Regions from separate parts of the Cobetia sp. 4B genome, predicted to be linked through region 1. Evidence: predicted binding sites of a transcription regulator. Region 1 holds the regulator's gene; each other region holds the start of a gene.
The links. Region 1 encodes sigma-54, which starts transcription at its own class of promoters, with help from an activator protein. Its sites were predicted from a motif close to TGGCACNNNNNTTGCTNT; they were not measured.

Region 1 (4,168 bases):
TGATGATCACGATCTTCATGAAGTGCTCTCCAAGGGCGAGGTCAACGTCGAAAGAATGCAGGGGTGGGGCAGAGGGCTGCCCGCTATCAGTGCGCTGTACGTCGGCCGATGGAAGGCCAGCAAGACGAAAGCCCGGACGATGTCCGGGCCTGTCATTCAGCGCGCCGGTAATTCGGCGATGGCTTGGGTCAATGCCTCAAAGAGTGCACGCTGGCTGTCTGCCTGGCGCAGGGCCGAGCGATTGGTCGGGGAATTGAGCAATTCCGCGACCTGCCCGAGCAGCGTCAGATGGGTCTCATCCGCTTCCTCAGGCACCAGCAGCACGAACAGCAGATCGATGGGTTCTCCGTCGATGGCATCGAAGTCGATGGGTTCACCGAGCTTCAGAAACGCAGCGATTGGCGTCTTGCAATGCGGGCTGCGTGCATGGGGCACGGCCACACCGTGGCCAATGCCGGTCGACCCCAGTCTTTCGCGCCCGATCAGGCGCGAGAAGACTTCCTGGCTATCCAGGCTGGGAATGTTCTGTGCGATGAAGGTGCTGAAGAATTCAAGCACCCGCTTCTTGCTCCCCCCGGGGACACCGTACAGCGTGCGCTCGGGGGGAAGGATCTGATCAAGTGTCATGGCTGAAGGTCAACGGGTCCCGGTGCCCTGAGAGCGAGCCTGGGACTTTTCCTTGTGTTTGACCAGCTGGCGATCCAGCTTGTCGGCGAGCGCGTCGATGGCAGCGTACATGTTGGGGTCTTCTGCCAGGGCGTGGAGGTCAGCGCCTGCCGCGTGCAAGGTGCAGGCAGCCTGCTGGCGCTCCTTCTCGATCGACAGTGTCACCTGAACATTGGTGATGTTGTCGTAATGCCGTTCGAGGCGAGCGAGCTTCTCGTTGACGTAATCGCGGAGAGGATCGGTAAGTTCCACATGATGCCCGGTGATATTCACTTGCATGGACACGCTCCTTTATCCAGCGGGTTGCCATTCAATTGTAACCCTTTTTGACTACGAGCAAACCCTGATCGGACGCTCTGCAACAGGCTTGACGGCCACCGTCTGGCGATGTTTTCGCACCCTTGCCAGTGGCGTCAGATGTCGTGAGCGTCTGTACCGACAATGCCCAAGCTTTGCGCAAAGATCAACGCTGCGCTGCATCGTGGTTCAGTGCTTGTCTTCAACTCAGTGAGGGGTAACGGAGTGGACTTCAAGGGCATGTCTGGCGGGTGGTGCGTGAAAGACGCGCAAGAAGGCGGGTTTTCGTCGCCAATCCCTGCATGTACGTCGCCTTTCAGACGATTCGATTGCGTGGAGCAAGCGGCGTTCCGGGAGGTTCTTCGGGTGTCTTCCAGGTGCAATACGCGCAAAAGTGACTTTAAAAACATGCGATTGACGGTAAATGACGCTGCCGGAACGGCGTTTTTTTGCCGTCATTCTGCGCGCTGTCATGGGCCATGACGGGCAATTGACGAGCGGTTGCCGGAATGACATGGCGCGCGACAGGCGCACCACTGCCCGCGAAGTCAGAGGCTGATGAGCGGAAAAGCCAACGCTTGAGGTTGGCGGCGGCTGCCATTGTGGAGGTGAGAGCAGGGCATGGCAGCCGCAGGTGACGCGTCAGGCCAGACGCTTGCGCTCGCTGGAGGAGGGGATGCCCATCGCTTCGCGATACTTGGCCACGGTACGGCGTGCGACCTCGATGCCATCGCTGGCGAGCAGATCGACCAGCCGTGAGTCGGAGAGAGGCTTGCGGGCCGGCTCTTCCGCGATCAGCTTGCGGATGCGGGCACGAATGGCGGTGCTTGAGTGGGCGTCGCCACTGCCGCTGCCACCGACCTGGCTCGAGAAGAAGAACTTGAGCTCGAAGACGCCGCGCGGGGTGTGGATGTACTTCTGGGTAGTGACCCGCGAGATGGTCGATTCGTGCATCTCGACCACTTCGGCGATGTTGGCCAGAATCAGCGGCTTCATGCCTTCCTCGCCTTGCTCGAGGAAGTCGATCTGGCGCGCCATGATCTCGCGGCCGACCTTGAGCAGGGTGTCATTGCGCGATGACAGGCTCTTCATCAGCCAGCGGGCTTCCTGCAGGTTGTCCTTGAGAAAGGTGTTGTCGGCGGACTTGTCGGCACGCTTGATCAGCGCGGCGTATTCCGGCTGGATGCGCAGCTTGGGCAGCGCTTCCGGGTTGAGCTCGACCTGCCAGCCATGGCGGGTATGGCGCACCAGCAGATCAGGGATCACGTAATCGCTGGCGGGCTCGCCCCAGGCGGATGCCGGACGCGGATCGAGCGCGCGCACCAGGCGGATGACGTGGTCCAGCTCGTCATCGTCAAGGCTCAGGCGGCGCTTGAGCAGCTTGCGATCATCGTTGCCCAGTGCCTCGAGGAATTGACGTACCAGGCGGCGTGCCTGCGCCAGCAGCGGCAGATCATCCGGCAGCAGCGCCAGTTGTAGCAGCAGGCATTCGCGTAGGTCACGGGCGAAGACGCCGGTCGGGTCGAACTGCTGCATACGCAGCAATACCTGCTCGAGCTCGGAGGCCTTGAGGCCGGGCAGGCCCTGGCCACGCAGGCCATCGACCAGCTCATCGAGAGACAGGCTCAGATAGCCGGCACCGTCGACGGCATCGATCAGGCTCTCCGCCATCTGGCTTTCACGGCCATCGAGGTCGGTCATCGCCAGCTGCCAGCGCAGGTGGTCCTGCAGGCTCTCGACGCTGGTATTGCGATCGAAGTCCGGCCCTTCTTCACTCCCGCTGCCACTGCCGGAGCTGGTCAGGCTACCGGCGTGGTCCTGGTAGAGGTCCGACCAGTCACTGTCGAGGGGGTATTCCTCGGGAATCTCGCTCGAGGAGTCGGCAGTGGAGATCTCGCTCGAATCCTGTGTCTCGACGACATCCAGCGACTCGTAGTCCTCGTCGAGCTCCAACATGGGGTTGGACTCGAGGGCTTGCTGAATCTCCTGACGCAGGTCGAGCGTCGACAGCTGCAGCAGCTGGATCGCTTGCTGGAGCTGCGGCGTCATGGTCAGCGAGGTGCCGAGGCGGAGTTGCAGGGTGGGTTTCATGGAGTCAGTCAATTCACGGCAAAGGAACGTGCTTACTACGCTATACCGTGACTCGGGGCACTGACAAGTGGTTGTCGTGAATATTCAAGCAACTTGCATGCCATGTTTCCACCAAGGTGGTATGGACGTCATGCATGCGTCTGATGTCAGACATGAAAAAGCCGCTACGCGATAAAATCACGCAGCGGCTTTTGAAGCTTTTGCCTCGCGAGGACTCAGCGCAGCCGCTGACCCTAGAGCGTGAACTCGTGACCCAGGTAGACGTCGCGCACCTGCTGGTTGGCCAGGATGGAGTCCGCGTCACCGTGGGCGATGATCTGGCCATCGCCGACGATATAGGCGGTGTCACAGATATCGAGTGTCTCGCGCACGTTGTGGTCGGTGATCAGCACACCGATGCCACGATCGCGCAGTTGGCGCACGATGCTCTTGATCTCGCCCACCGAGATGGGGTCGACGCCGGCGAAGGGCTCATCGAGCAGTACGAAGTCCGGCTCGGTGGCAAGCGCCCGGGCGATCTCGACCCGTCGACGCTCACCACCGGACAGGCTCATACCGGCGCTGGCGCGGATGTGCGTGATGCTGAATTCCTCGAGCAACTCTTCAAGGCGTGCCTTGCGGCCATTGCGATCCAGGTCCTTGCGGGTCTCCAGAATCGCCATGATGTTGTCGGCCACCGACAGCTTGCGGAAGATCGACGCTTCCTGCGGCAGATAGCCGATGCCGGCGCGTGCACGCTGATGCATGGCGGCAGCGGAGAGGTCCTTGTCATCGATGGAGACGTTGCCGGCATCGGCGCGCACCAGTCCGACGATCATGTAGAACGAGGTCGTCTTGCCGGCGCCGTTGGGGCCCAGCAGGCCGACGATGTCGCCCTGGCGGATCTCCAGCGAGATGTCCTTGACCACCTTGCGGCCCTTGTAGGCCTTGGCCAGATGGCGAGCGCTCAGCGTACGTGGAGTAGCAGCAGTCATGACTCAGTTTTCCTTGCTGGCATTGGCGCCGCGGGGCGTCAGAGTCATGTGCACGCGACCGCCTTCGGTCTGCTGTGCCGTCTTGCTGTTGTTGGCGTTCACCTGGCGCTTGTCGAGGAAGTACTCCACGTAGCCGCCTT
Region 2 (4,168 bases), 910 kb from region 1:
GGCGGCGACCCGCGCTTCACGGCGCTTGGCCCCGAACAGCTTGCCGGTCAGTGGGGCACGTGCGAGCTCCTCGGCCATGATCACGTTGCCCAGCACAGTGAGGTGCGGGAAGACGGAATACTTCTGGAAGACGATGCCGCGGTCCGGGCCCGGCTCGCCGGGGATGGGCTTGCCATCGAGCAGCAGCTCACCGCGCGAGACGCCCTCGGTGCCCAGCAGCAGCTTGAGGAAGGTGGTCTTGCCGCAGCCGGAGGCGCCGACCAGAGTGATGAATTCTCCGGCCTCGACGGTCAGGTTCATGCGTTCCAGCACGACCTGCTGGCCGTAGTGCTTCTCGAGACCCTTGGCGTGGATCAGGCTCATGATTGGCTCTCCTCAGCGTGGTACCAGGGGAAGGCGCGGGTCGAGACGAGCACCAGCAGACGGTCGAGCAGGAAGGCCAGCAGCGTGATCCAGGCCACGTAGGGCAGGATGACGTCCATCGCCAGATAGCGACGCACCAGGAAGATGCGGTAGCCGAGGCCGTCCTGGGCAGCGATGGCTTCCGCGGCGATCAGGAACAACCAGGCGCTGCCGAGTGCCAGGCGCGTGGCGCTCAGAAGGCGCGGGGTCAGCTGGGGCAGCAGTACGCGGGTCAGCACCTGCCAGGAGCTGGCGCCCAGCGTCTGGGCCTTGATCAGCTGCTCATCGGGCAAGCGCAGGGCCTGATTCTGCAGGTCGCGAATCAGGAAGGGCGTGATGCCGATGACGATCAGCGCGATCTTGGCCAGCTCGCCGGTACCGAAGGCGATGAACAGGATCGGTAGAATCGCCATCGGCGGAATCAGGGACAGCACGGTGATCAGCGGTGACAGCTTGGCACGCAGCAGCGGCAGGCCACCGGTGAGCAGGCCGACGGTCAGGCCGATCAGCGCACTGATCAGCACGCCGGCCAGCAGGCGTTCGAGACTGGCGAAGGTGTCGGTCCACAGCGGCAGGTCGCCGGTGCGCACGTTGACCTCGGTGGCCAGTCGCGAGAACGACTCGCCCATGGCGGCGAAGGACGGCAGCAGGCGGTCATTCGGGTTGTCGAGCAGTCGCTGGTTGGACTGCACGATGTAGAGGATGGCCAGTAGCGCGAAGGGCAGGCCACCGAGCAGCCAGCGGCCACCACGGGAGGGTGTCAGATTGATCAGGCGTTTCATGCGCGGGCTCCACGGGTGCGAACGAGGGTGCGGTCGAGGAAGGCGGTCGGTTCACGTTCCGCGAGGCAGGCTGCCCCGCGGAGCGTGTGCGGCATCCACCGCGTGGCGTTACTGGCTGTCGGCCAGTGCGGCGGTGTAGCTCGGGTCGAAGCGAAGCATCACGTTGCCTTCATTGCCGATGACGCCGGCGGGGGTCTCGATACCGATGAAGCCGGCATCCGGGGCGCCTTCGCCCAACAGGCCCTGCGCGAAGCTGAAGTCGGCGATGTGCTGCATGGTGTCCTTGAGGCTCGGCGCATTGAAGGCGGCCACGGCCTCGGCGGGGGTGTAGTACATGTGGGTCGCGGCCAGCTGGGACTGATAGCCGGCGAGGTCGGTGCCGGCGGCATCGGCCATCTGGGAGAGGGCGGCTTCGTCACCGGCCTTCATCTTCTCCATCACCTCATACCAGGCTCCGACCAGTGCGTGGCCGAAGTCCGGGTTGTCCTTCAGCGTCTGGGTATTGACGACCATCAGGTCGAGAATCTCGCCGGGAATGTCGCTGGAATTGAAGACTTCGGTGTAGCCGGGCATCTCCTTGAGCGTGGCCAGCTGCGGGTTCCAGGTCACCACTGCCTGGGTGTCGGTGTTGCTGGCCAGCGCCACGATGTCGGCATCGCCGGTATTGGTGGTGGTCAGGTCGCGCTCGCTCATGCCGACGCTGTCCAGCGCGCGTGCCAGCAGGTAGTGGGAGACACTGAACTGCACCAGATTGACCTCGCGGTCCTTCAGGGACTCGATGGAATCGCCGTCGCGCACCATCACGCCGTCGTTGCCATCGGAGTAGTCGCCCAGAATCAGCGCGGTGGAATCGACGCTGCTGGCGGCGGGGAGGGTGAGGGCGTCCATGTTGGTCATGGCACAGCCATCGACATTGCCGGAGGTGTACTGATTGATGGACTCGACGTAATCGTTGACCTGCACCACATCGATATTGATGTCGTACTTCTTGGCCCACTTGTCGACGATGCCCTGGGTGTCCGCGTATTCCCACGGCATCCAGCCGGCATACACCGACCAGCACACGCTGAAGGAATCCTGCGCCATGGCCTGCGGGCTCAGCGATGCGCCAAGCAGCAGGGCGCCGGCCAGCGCAGCACGTCTGGAAGCGTTTCGGGAAACGGCGGATGAAGCAGATGAGACAGCAGCGGATGACACCTGGGCGCTGGCATCCGAGGGGGAAGTCGCGGACTGGGAAAGGCGAGTGAGCTGGGTCATTGTCGTTATCTCCGGCGGAAAAAGTGAGAGGCGCCGACCTTTACAGGCTTTGCGTCTCCCGGGCTTTTGTCCCGCCGTGTAACCCCCAGCTTGGAGGTCGAGTGCTCTCGGACCAGTCGTGACTGCTATCAGCCAGTCACCGGAACCCTAGCGCTCCATTGGTGTAGATTTTCGATTGTTGTATGCCTATCGGTGCCTCGGTGAGTCTCTAGCAGGAAGCGTGCCAAATAATTAAATTCTTTTTGCAGCAGTCACTTGATGGTTGGAAGTGTTGGTGATGCGCTTGAAAAGGTTGAATGATATGCACCAGGAAAAGAAATTCTTGAATTTTCTGCACAAATTTGGTGAAATTTAAAATGTTGATTATAATTAACAAGCATGTTAAGGGTAGTTTGAGCTCGTTTTTTTATTACTTATAACAAGGATGTTATTATGTCAGGTAATGTAGCTACTAGGCTTGAAACAGGAACGCCATTTCTGCGAGACTTAATCGCAGATATTAATTCTGGGCAAATTAAAGTCCCACAATTTCAACGCCAGTTTGTATGGAAGGAAGATCAAGCCCTAAAGCTTCTTGACTCTATTGCTAACAATTATCCCGTCGGAAGCTTACTCTTGTGGAGAACTAAAAACACATTGGCAGTTGAGCGAGACATAGGCGCATTTAAGTTGCCCGAAACTGATGATATGACTCCTACAGACTATGTCCTGGATGGTCAGCAAAGGTTAACTGTTATATATTCAGCGTTAGGGGTGTCTGAAGGGCATGAAGGTTTCAATGCCGTTTATGACTTGAATGAAAAGTGCTTTCTGGAAGCATTTGAAGATTTTAATCAAACACAGTTCCCACTTCGAATAATTTATAACACTACAAAGTTGTTGAATTTTAGGTCTGGCTTAGTTAGCTATCCGAATGGTGAGGAATTGCAAAAAAACTTGGACTCACTTATTGATGTAGTGACCAACTATAGAATTCCGGTTGTTACTCTTAAAGAACTTACGGTTGAAGAGGTGTGTCCTATTTTCGAAAGGATAAATAGCTCAGGTACGCGTTTATCAACTTACGATCTTATGGTTGCAGCCACCTGGAATGAAAGTTTTGATTTAAATGAAGAAGCACAGAAAATAGCATTATCGCTCAAGCCAAAAGGGTTTGATGATATTGATGGAAACTTAGTGCTCAAGTGTCTTTCATCCATTCAGTTTAAAGGGATCAAAAAAGAACAGGTTCTATCTCTAAGGAATATATCTAAAGAGGAGATGGATAAATTAGTAGAGCTCACAAAATCTGCCTTATTGAAGACCGTAGATTTGCTTAAGACTGAGTTTAAAATATATAGTTGGGATTTTTTGCCATATGAAGCTGTCGCTGTAATAATTGCTTATGTTTATTCTAAAAGAAAAACTCTTAGCAAAGAGGATATTTGTAGAATTAGAAAATGGTTTTGGATTAGCGCTTTCTCAGAGAGATACCGAGGAGCTTCTGAATCATTTGTTTCTCAAGATCTAGAAGCAATTGATGCATATATAGTTAATGGAGAAGAGCCACAGAAATCTTTTGGGAATTTACCCAAGACCGACACGTTTAAAAAATTAGCATTCCGTAGTAATAACTCTAGGTCACGTGCGTTGATCATATTGTTGGCACTAAAGTCTCCAAGAAATATTACTAACGGAGCGCTGATTGATACTGAAGTAGCACTTTCAGAGTATAATAAAAAACAGTT
Region 3 (4,168 bases), 930 kb from region 1:
GATCGATGCCTACCTCGAGCTGAAGGGCGAAGACGTCCAGCGCCTGCGCATGGCGACTCACCCGCTCGAATTCGACATGTATTACAGCGTCTAAGTACTGCAGCGCCTAAGTACAGCAGCGTCCAAGCGCTGCAGAGGTTGAGGCAGCCATTCGCTAGCCACGCCATCTGACGGAGTGCCTTCCCGGTGAAGGCAAGCCTCGGAAGATGACGACAGCAGGGCCACACCGACAGGTGTGGCCCTGTTTTTCGTTGTGGCCCTGTTTTTCATTATGGCCCTGTTTCGTTCTATCTCTTTGCTCTGATCCTTTGCTCTGCCCCTGATCCTTTTCCCTGAGATCGGCCATGCTGCTGACAGATATGCAGGGCGCGGTGGTAGCCTTGCGTGACAGTCAATGCACACAGGCGTCTTGTCGAAGGCCCCAAATGCTGGCATCAACGCGGTAAGCTTTGTAACTTGTTAGCCTTGTCATCAGGCTGCAGGATCGCCTGTCGATAGACCCAACCCGCTGGAGCTGCCTGCGGCTTCTGGCCTCCCATGACTCTCTTCAGGAATCTTCGGATGTGGCCCTTCGTATCCTCCCTGCGCGTCGCGAACCCCGCGACTGACTCGCGTGCACTGCCAGCAGCGCGCCCCGAGCCACTGCAGTGCCTGCTGCTGGCAGCGACGCTGATGCTGTCGAGCCTGTCGTTCGATCTTCAGGCGGCCCAGGTCTATCGTCACGTCGATGCCAACGGCAACGTGGTCTTCAGTGATCAGCCTGCGGGCGGCAGCAAGGTGCAGCTGACGCCGCTCAGCGTGGTGCCGTCGACGGAATCCCTGCCGCCGCGACGCAGCACGCCGTCGCGCGTGAGTTCTTCCTCATCCAGCGAGAGCACCCGCACCCGGGCGCCTGCGGTGGATGTGGCCTTCCGTGGCTATACCACCTTCACCATCCAGAGCCCGTCCAACGAGGAGACGCTGCAGACCGGGCAGGCGGGCAATCTGGCGGTGCGCCTGGGGATCGAGCCCAAGCTGCGCCCGGAAGACAAGGTGCGCGTGACCGTGGACGGTGCGCCGTCTCAATCCGCCATGCACAGCACCGTCTTCATGGTGCCGGCGCTGGAGCGTGGCAAGCATGTCATCCAGGCGGAGCTGCTGGATTCCACCGGCCGCGTGCGCCAGACCAGTGAGCCGAAGGTGGTCTATGTGCAGCGCGCCAGCGTCAATCTGCCTCGCAACCCCAACAACCCTGCCAATGCTGGTGGTGGCTAGCAGCGTCTGGGCGGCCTTTTTCTTCGCGCGTTTCTCCTTCGCTGACAGGCCGCCTTCGGGCGGCTTTTTCGTGTCTGGGCCAGTCGATGTCGGGCCGCCTGGCGGCGAAGTGAGGCAACGCGGGTTCGAGCGCGATTTTTCGCCTGCACCATTTTGGTGCCAAGATGAGGGGCCAGAAATGGTTGCACAGCATCGGACGCCGTGTTCTCGGTGCCTGCACCAGACTGGCGCGGTTATTGCAGAACAGGGAGACGTACTGCAGATGGCGAACAAACCCATGCATCAACGACTGCTCGAACACCTGAACACTGCCGTGGTGGTGCTGGACTCACAGCTGCAGATGGTCTGGATGAATCCCGCCGCGGAGACGCTGCTGGCGGTGAGTCTGGCGCGTGTGAAGGGCAGTACGCCCGACAACATGACCGGGCTGGATGACACCCTGATCAATGTGCTGCGCAAGGCGCTGGAGGAACAGCACCCCTACACCCAGCGTGAGGCCGAGATCATCAACGCGGCCAATGAAGCGCTGACGGTGGATTTCACCGCGACGCCCATCAGCGCCAATGAACTGCTGGTCGAGATAGAACCGCGTGACCGCCTGATGCAGATCTCGCGCGAAGAAGCGCTGATCGCCCGCCAGGAGGCGGTCAAGGTGCTGACGCGTGGTCTCGCGCATGAGGTCAAGAATCCGCTCGGCGGCATTCGTGGCGCCGCCCAGCTGCTCGAACGTGATCTGCCCGAACCGCAGATGGTGGAGTTCACGCGCATCATCATCGAGGAGGTGGACCGCCTGCGTGATCTGGTCGATCGCATGCTCGGGCCGAACCGGCCGCCGCTGCAGGCGCCGGTCAATGTGCATGCGGTGACCGAGCGGGTGCGGGCCTTGCTGCAGGCGGAAGGCAGCGCCATCACCTTGAGCGCCGACTACGACCCGAGCCTGCCGGAGGTGATCGGCGACGAAGGCCAGCTGATCCAGGCGGTGCTCAACATCGCGCGCAATGCCACCCAGGCCCTCAATGAGCAGCCACAGCCCGATTCACCGCAGCCTGACGCCGCTCCCTACGAGATCACGCTGCGGACCCGCGCTCGTCGTCAGTTCACGCTGGGCCATGAGCGCCACCGGCTGGTCTGCGAGCTGGCGATCATCGACAACGGCCCCGGCATTCCGGAGAGCCTGCGCGAGACGCTGTTCTACCCGATGGTCTCGGGGCGCGCCGAAGGCTCAGGGCTCGGGCTGTCGATCGCCCAGGGCATCCTGCACCAGCATCAGGGGCTGATCGAGTGTGACTCGCGCCCCGGCCATACCGAATTCCGATTACTCATTCCGCTAGCCGGCACTTCTGGAGATCACACATGAGCGAGACTGCCCGCGTCTGTATCGTCGATGACGACCGTGCCATTCGCTGGGTGCTGGAGCGCGCTCTGGCACAACCCGACCTCGAGGTGGAAACCTTCGAGCGTGCCGATCAGGCCGAAGCCAGCATCATGCGCCAGTGCCCGGATGTCCTGATCACCGATATCCGCATGCCCGGAACCGATGGGCTCGACCTGATGGCGCGCGTGCGCGAGAAGTACCCGGACCTGCCCGTCATCGTGATGACGGCGCATTCCGACCTCGACAGCGCCGTGGCCTCTTATCAGGGCGGCGCCTTCGAATACCTGCCCAAGCCGTTCGATGTCGATGAAGCGCTGGCGCTGGTACGGCGCGCCGTGGCACATGCCCGTGAATCCAAGGCGCCCGCCGCCGTGCCGGAAGGGCTGACCAAGGAAATCATCGGCGAAGCGCCGGCGATGCAGGAAGTCTTTCGCGCCATCGGCCGCCTGTCTCAGTCGCATATCACCGTCTTGATCAACGGCGAGTCCGGTACCGGCAAGGAGCGCGTGGCCCAGGCGCTGCATCAGCACTCGCCGCGCGCCGCCAAGCCGTTCATCGCGCTCAACATGGCCGCGATTCCCAAGGACCTGATGGAATCGGAGCTGTTCGGCCACGAGAAGGGCGCCTTCACCGGCGCCACGGCGCTGCGCCGCGGGCGCTTCGAGCAGGCCGATGGCGGCACGCTGTTCCTCGATGAGATCGGTGACATGCCCGCCGAGACCCAGACCCGCCTGCTGCGCGTGCTGGCCGATGGCGAGTTCTATCGTGTCGGTGGCATCACGCCGGTCAAGGTCGACGTGCGCATCATCGCCGCGACGCACCAGCACCTGGAAAAGCTGGTCGAGGATGGGCGTTTCCGTGAGGATCTCTTCCACCGCCTCAACGTGATTCGCGTGCATCTGCCGCGCCTGTCGGAGCGCCGCGAAGACATTCCACGCCTGATGAGCCACTTCCTGGGCGAGGCCGCGCGTGAGCTGTCGACCGAACCCAAGGTGCTGACGGAGGCCGCGGAGAAACACCTGACGCGCTTCGACTGGCCGGGCAACGTGCGCCAGCTCGAGAACACCTGTCGCTGGCTGACGGTGATGGCCTCGGGGCGTGAAGTGATGATCGAGGACCTGCCGCCGGAGCTGCGCGATGCCAGCGGCACCGAGGCGGCCTCCGGCGATTGGCGTGGTGCCTTCCGCGAATGGGCGGACCGCGCACTCGCCGCCGGCCACACCCATCTGCTGGAAGAGGCGGTGCCCGACTTCGAGCGCATCCTGATCGAGACGGCTCTCAAGCATACCGGTGGCCGCAAGGGCGAAGCCGCCGAGCTGCTGGGCTGGGGCCGCAACACCCTGACCCGCAAGCTCAAGGTGCTGCTGCCGGCGCTGGCCGAGGACTGAGGACAGCCTGAGCGGGTTTGAGGAAGGCCTGAGCGGGCTGGAGACAAGGAGAACAGGGTGCCACAATCCCTGTTCTCTTTTTTTATGCGCGTCATTCACCTGTTATCTGCTCGCCGGCGCCAGTGCTCGGCGCCTGCCAAGGAGTTGCCTG
Region 4 (4,168 bases), 1.2 Mb from region 1:
GGCATCCGTCGCCAACAGCGGCAGACTGGAGGCAGGCGAGCCACCCATGGCGGATGACAGGGCGCGTTGGCGTGCTTGTTGATTGAGGGCGCGCTGAGCGCTCTCGAGGCTTGAGCTGAGCATCCTCATCCTTATTCGGTCGTGGCGGACCTTGCATGCAAGCTGCCGTCAGGTGGCACGCGGATGATGCAGGTCCCGGTCGTCGCTGATTCTCGCGGTCTCTCGCGGTCTTTCGCGGTCAGAGCCGGGTCGGCGATCGACAGTCGTTCAGTGGGGGATTCATGACAGGCCAACCATCTTTGCATGCTGTTGATGACATTGCCGTTTTCACGCCCGGCGAGAAGAGGGGCGCGGTCAGGTCGCGCAGGCACTCATCAGCGCAGACGGTTGACGCCAGTCATCATCTTCAAGGGTTGGCATGTCATGCTGAATCTTGCATGTGCGTTGCAGTCAGTGCGCCTTGATGAGGCGCGTCAGGGTGACCCATGAGGCATCAGGATGACCTCGACCAGACGTGTCCGGCTTTATCATGGGTCATAATGACTCATGCTGGTTGTGCGGCGCGTCATCCTGACGCCCTGGCGTCCTGAGCCCTGACGCGCTCAGCCCTGGCGCTGGAGGCGCTTATGGGGCCAGCCCCGAGTCACGGCTTGTGGTGGGCGCCGCCTTCATCATCTGACGTGGGAGTTGGCTCGCGCGAGTCTTCCGCAGGCATCGCTTGCGGGTCAGGCGACTCGAGTATCTCGTCGCTGGGCGTCGCGTGTGACTCGCCCACTGGCGCCTCACCGTCAGGCGCCTGCTCGGCGATCTGGTCGTCTGTCTCCTGCGCCGTTTCCGCCTGGGGTGTCTCGCTTGCCTCATCGAGCTTTTCCAGGCCTTCTTCGACCTTGCGGGTCCAGCTGCGCAGCGTGTCGGCGACACCTTCGGCGAGTGGGCGCATCTGGGAGAAGTCCTGGTCGTAGTCATCCAGCCCATCGCGCACCGAGTGCTCGCCACCCATGAAGATGCGCCGCAGCGCGCGCTGGCGTAGCGCCGGGTCCACGCCGTTCTGCATGAAGGCGCTGATGTCGGCGTCTGGGGTCAGGGTGTCGGGGTCTGGCAGCTCGATGACGGGTATTTCAGCGCTGTCAGCGTCCGATGCCTGCTGATCGCTCTCGGTTGATGCCTGTTCTGCTGGTTGTTCGGCGGCCTGTTCTGTTGCCGAGGAGGGGCTATCGCCGCCCAGGGCTTCGTGCTGCGAGCCGCTCGCTGCAGGGGTGTCAGCGCTGTTGTCAGAGGCGACTCCCGCCTGTGACGGCGGGAGGGTGTCGCTTTTGGTTCCCTCTGTGCTGTCCGGCTGTGCCAGTTGGTCTTCACGTCGGCTGTCGCCTTGCTTGCGGCGTGACCAGCGCGAGAACAGGCCTTCATGGGCAGGGCTTGCGTTATCGTCGTGCTGGCTCATGACGTGCTTTCCTTACCATCACCGGGCTGATGCGTCTTGTCGGGCATCGCGGCGTGCTGCTCTGCCTGACTGGCGCGCCCGGCGCCCTTGCGTTTCTTCTTCTTGCCTTCGTCGAGTCGTTCACCGTGACGCGCGAGGTAGGCTTCCAGCCACACCATCAAGGCCGGTGGCATCGGCACGTCCAGCACCAGCTGGTCGCCATCCATCCAATGCGATGCCACTTCCTGACAGGCCGTCACCACGCGGGGCTGCATGCCGTCGGCTTCGCGCTCATCGCATTGGACGAACAGACGCGGCTGCTCGCAGCGCAGGTTGTAGCGGTAATCGGTGCGCTCGGTGAGGTGAAGCTGCAGCGGCAGGATGCGGCGATGCGCTACCTCATCAGCGGAGGCGGGCTCCGCTACGTGCGATTCCGTCTCTGGCGTTGCAGAGGGCGAGAGGTCGGCAATTCGCCAGGTGTCGATGCTGAAACGCCCCAGCTTCTGCGTGGTGGGCGCCAGGGTGACGCTCAACCAGCGGGTGTCGTCACTGCGGGGAGGGATGGATTCAGACATGGCTTCCTTGTTCACTGCTGTACCCGCAAGCGGGTCTGAAAAGAATGCTGCGATGGTGCTAGTGTGCAAGATACATGCCGGCGCATGCGATATCAGGGTCACCGTCAGTCAGTGCGGGGACAGCTCTGCCATCAGACTGGTACTCTACGGCGATTCAGCGCAAGAATTGCCATTCCAACCGGCTCGATCAGGGAGACCCGAGTTCATGATGCCCTCTGCACGGCCAGCGATCAGTCGCGCCACACTACCCACTACGCTGGACATCGAAGTCATGGATGAGCGCGGTGAGCGCCATCAGCAGTCCATTGCCGCCGAGCGCTCGCTGACCATCTATCTCAATCGACGCGAGATCGTCACCTTGATGACTCTGGGTGCCGAACCTGAGGCGCTGGTGGCCGGTTATCTGCGCAATCAGGGCCTGCTGGGTGAGCTTGAGGACCTCGAGGCGCTGCAGGTGGACTGGGAAGTCGAGAGCGCCTCGGTGGTGACGCGTCATCTGCCCGAGGATATCGAGCAGCGCCTCGGCAAGCGCACCGTGACTACCGGCTGTGGGCAGGGCACGGTGTTCGGCAATCTGCTGGAGCGCCAATCACTGGCCGCGCTGGACGCAGGCCCCTTCAGTCAGGCCTTGTTGTATCGCCTGCTGGAGGCGCTGGCGGCGCACAACGCGACCTATCGCAAGGCCGGTGCGGTTCACGGTTGCGCCCTGTGTCGGGATGATGAAGTGCTGGCGTTCATCGAGGATGTCGGCCGCCACAACGCCGTCGATACGCTGGCGGGGCTGAGCTGGTTGGCGCCCCTGAGTGATGATGCCAGTGATTATCAGGGGGCCAACATCTTCTACACCACCGGTCGTCTGACTTCCGAGATGGTACTGAAGGTGGCTCAAGCGGGGATCTCGGTGCTGGTCTCACGCTCCGGTGTCACGCAGAAGGGAGTGGAGCTGGCGGAACGCTTTGGCGTGCTGTTGATCGCGCGCGCCAAGGGGCGCCACTTCCAGGCGGTGGACCCTGCCGGGCGGCTGGTGCTGGACGCCATCCCGCCGCTGCGTGCCGGCGACGCTCTCAAGTCATCGCGCCATGACGCGTCAGGCAAGCCATCTTCATCAGACGGCGCAGCCGGTCACGACAAGGGGGCACAGTGATGAGTCGTCTCTCTTCGCCGCTGGGCGTCACACCCTCACAGGGCTTTACCTCTGAACTCGGCGCACCTTCGGGTGGCTCTGTCGCTGAGTCTTCAGGCGAGCCCCTGAATGCGGCCACCGGCCGGCAGGCTCCGGTCCCCCACGACAACCCCTTTCTGACGGTGCAGGAAGTCGCGCGTCTGCTGCATCTCAATGAGAAGAAGATCTATCAGCTGGCCAGTGACGGCACCATGCCGGCGACCAAGGTGACCGGCAAGTGGTTGTTTCCGCGGCGCCTGGTGGAGCAATGGATTCTCGAGTCCAGCCATCATGGTGTGCTGGCGGATCGCCTGATGATCACCGGCAGTGATGACCCGCTGCTGGCCGCACTCTCCATGCGCCTCAATCAGCAGCATGCCGGTAGCGCCTTCTATGGCATGAGTGTGACCGGTACGCGTCTGGGGCTTGATCTGCTCAGCCAGGGGCGTGCTGACGTCTGCGCCATTCACTGGGGGCGCGCGGAGGAGGCGGCGCTGCGTCATCCGGCGCTGATTCGCGGCCACGATGGCTATCGTCAGTGGGTGATGGTGCGGCTTGCGCGCCGTACCCAGGGGCTGATCATCCGCAATGATGATCGCCATCTGTCCATCGACCCCAGCGGCCTGTTCGGTTCGCAGCGGCGTTGGGCGGTGCGACAGGAGGGGGCGGGTTCGCAGCGCTTCTTGCAGGAGTGGCTATCCGGCCATCAGATGCGTGCCGAGCAGCTCAACACCCTGGCAATCGCCTATTCCGAGCGTGAAGTGGCCTCGATGGTGGCGCGGGGCGAGGTGGATGTCGGCCCCGGCACGCTGTCGGCCGCCAATGAGTTCGGCCTCGGCTTCGTGCCGGTCTGTGAAGAGGCCTTCGACCTGGTGGTACCGCGCAATGTCTACTTCCGCGATCTCTTCCAGGGGTTGCTGGACTATCTGGCCACGCCGAATGGTATCCAGCTGGCGCAATCCCTCGGTGGCTATGATCTGCGCGAATGCGGTCAGTTGATCTGGCGCGGCG

Region 2: H2O77_RS07335 (putative urea ABC transporter substrate-binding protein) is a predicted target of sigma-54. The motif match lies at 2,650-2,667, and genes of this name have one in related genera.
Region 3: glnL (nitrogen regulation protein NR(II)) is a predicted target of sigma-54. The motif match lies at 1,480-1,497, and genes of this name have one in related genera.
Region 4: H2O77_RS08575 (DUF3305 domain-containing protein) is a predicted target of sigma-54. The motif match lies at 2,058-2,075, and genes of this name have one in related genera.

The regions. Positions count from the first base shown of each region.
Region 1 is NZ_CP059843.1:814,472-818,639, forward strand. Features, by position in the region: gene rapZ (RNase adapter RapZ) at 1-19, opposite strand, end outside; gene H2O77_RS03425 (PTS sugar transporter subunit IIA) at 157-627, opposite strand; gene raiA (ribosome-associated translation inhibitor RaiA) at 637-945, opposite strand; gene H2O77_RS03435 (RNA polymerase factor sigma-54) at 1,606-3,054, opposite strand; gene lptB (LPS export ABC transporter ATP-binding protein) at 3,288-4,028, opposite strand; gene lptA (lipopolysaccharide transport periplasmic protein LptA) at 4,032-4,168, opposite strand, start outside.
Region 2 is NZ_CP059843.1:1,721,922-1,726,089, forward strand. Features, by position in the region: gene H2O77_RS07325 (ABC transporter ATP-binding protein) at 1-363, opposite strand, end outside; gene H2O77_RS07330 (ABC transporter permease subunit) at 360-1,184, opposite strand; gene H2O77_RS07335 (putative urea ABC transporter substrate-binding protein) at 1,293-2,441, opposite strand; guanidine-I (ykkC/yxkD leader) riboswitch at 2,495-2,603, opposite strand; gene H2O77_RS07340 (DUF262 domain-containing protein) at 2,874-4,168, shown strand, end outside.
Region 3 is NZ_CP059843.1:4,200,116-4,204,283, reverse strand. Features, by position in the region: gene glnA (glutamate--ammonia ligase) at 1-94, shown strand, start outside; gene H2O77_RS17290 (DUF4124 domain-containing protein) at 562-1,254, shown strand; gene glnL (nitrogen regulation protein NR(II)) at 1,517-2,611, shown strand; gene ntrC (nitrogen regulation protein NR(I)) at 2,608-4,017, shown strand.
Region 4 is NZ_CP059843.1:2,033,515-2,037,682, forward strand. Features, by position in the region: gene H2O77_RS08565 (4Fe-4S dicluster domain-containing protein) at 1-123, opposite strand, end outside; gene H2O77_RS08570 (DUF3306 domain-containing protein) at 644-1,441, opposite strand; gene H2O77_RS08575 (DUF3305 domain-containing protein) at 1,438-1,995, opposite strand; gene H2O77_RS08580 (formate dehydrogenase accessory sulfurtransferase FdhD) at 2,204-3,139, shown strand; gene H2O77_RS08585 (helix-turn-helix transcriptional regulator) at 3,139-4,168, shown strand, end outside.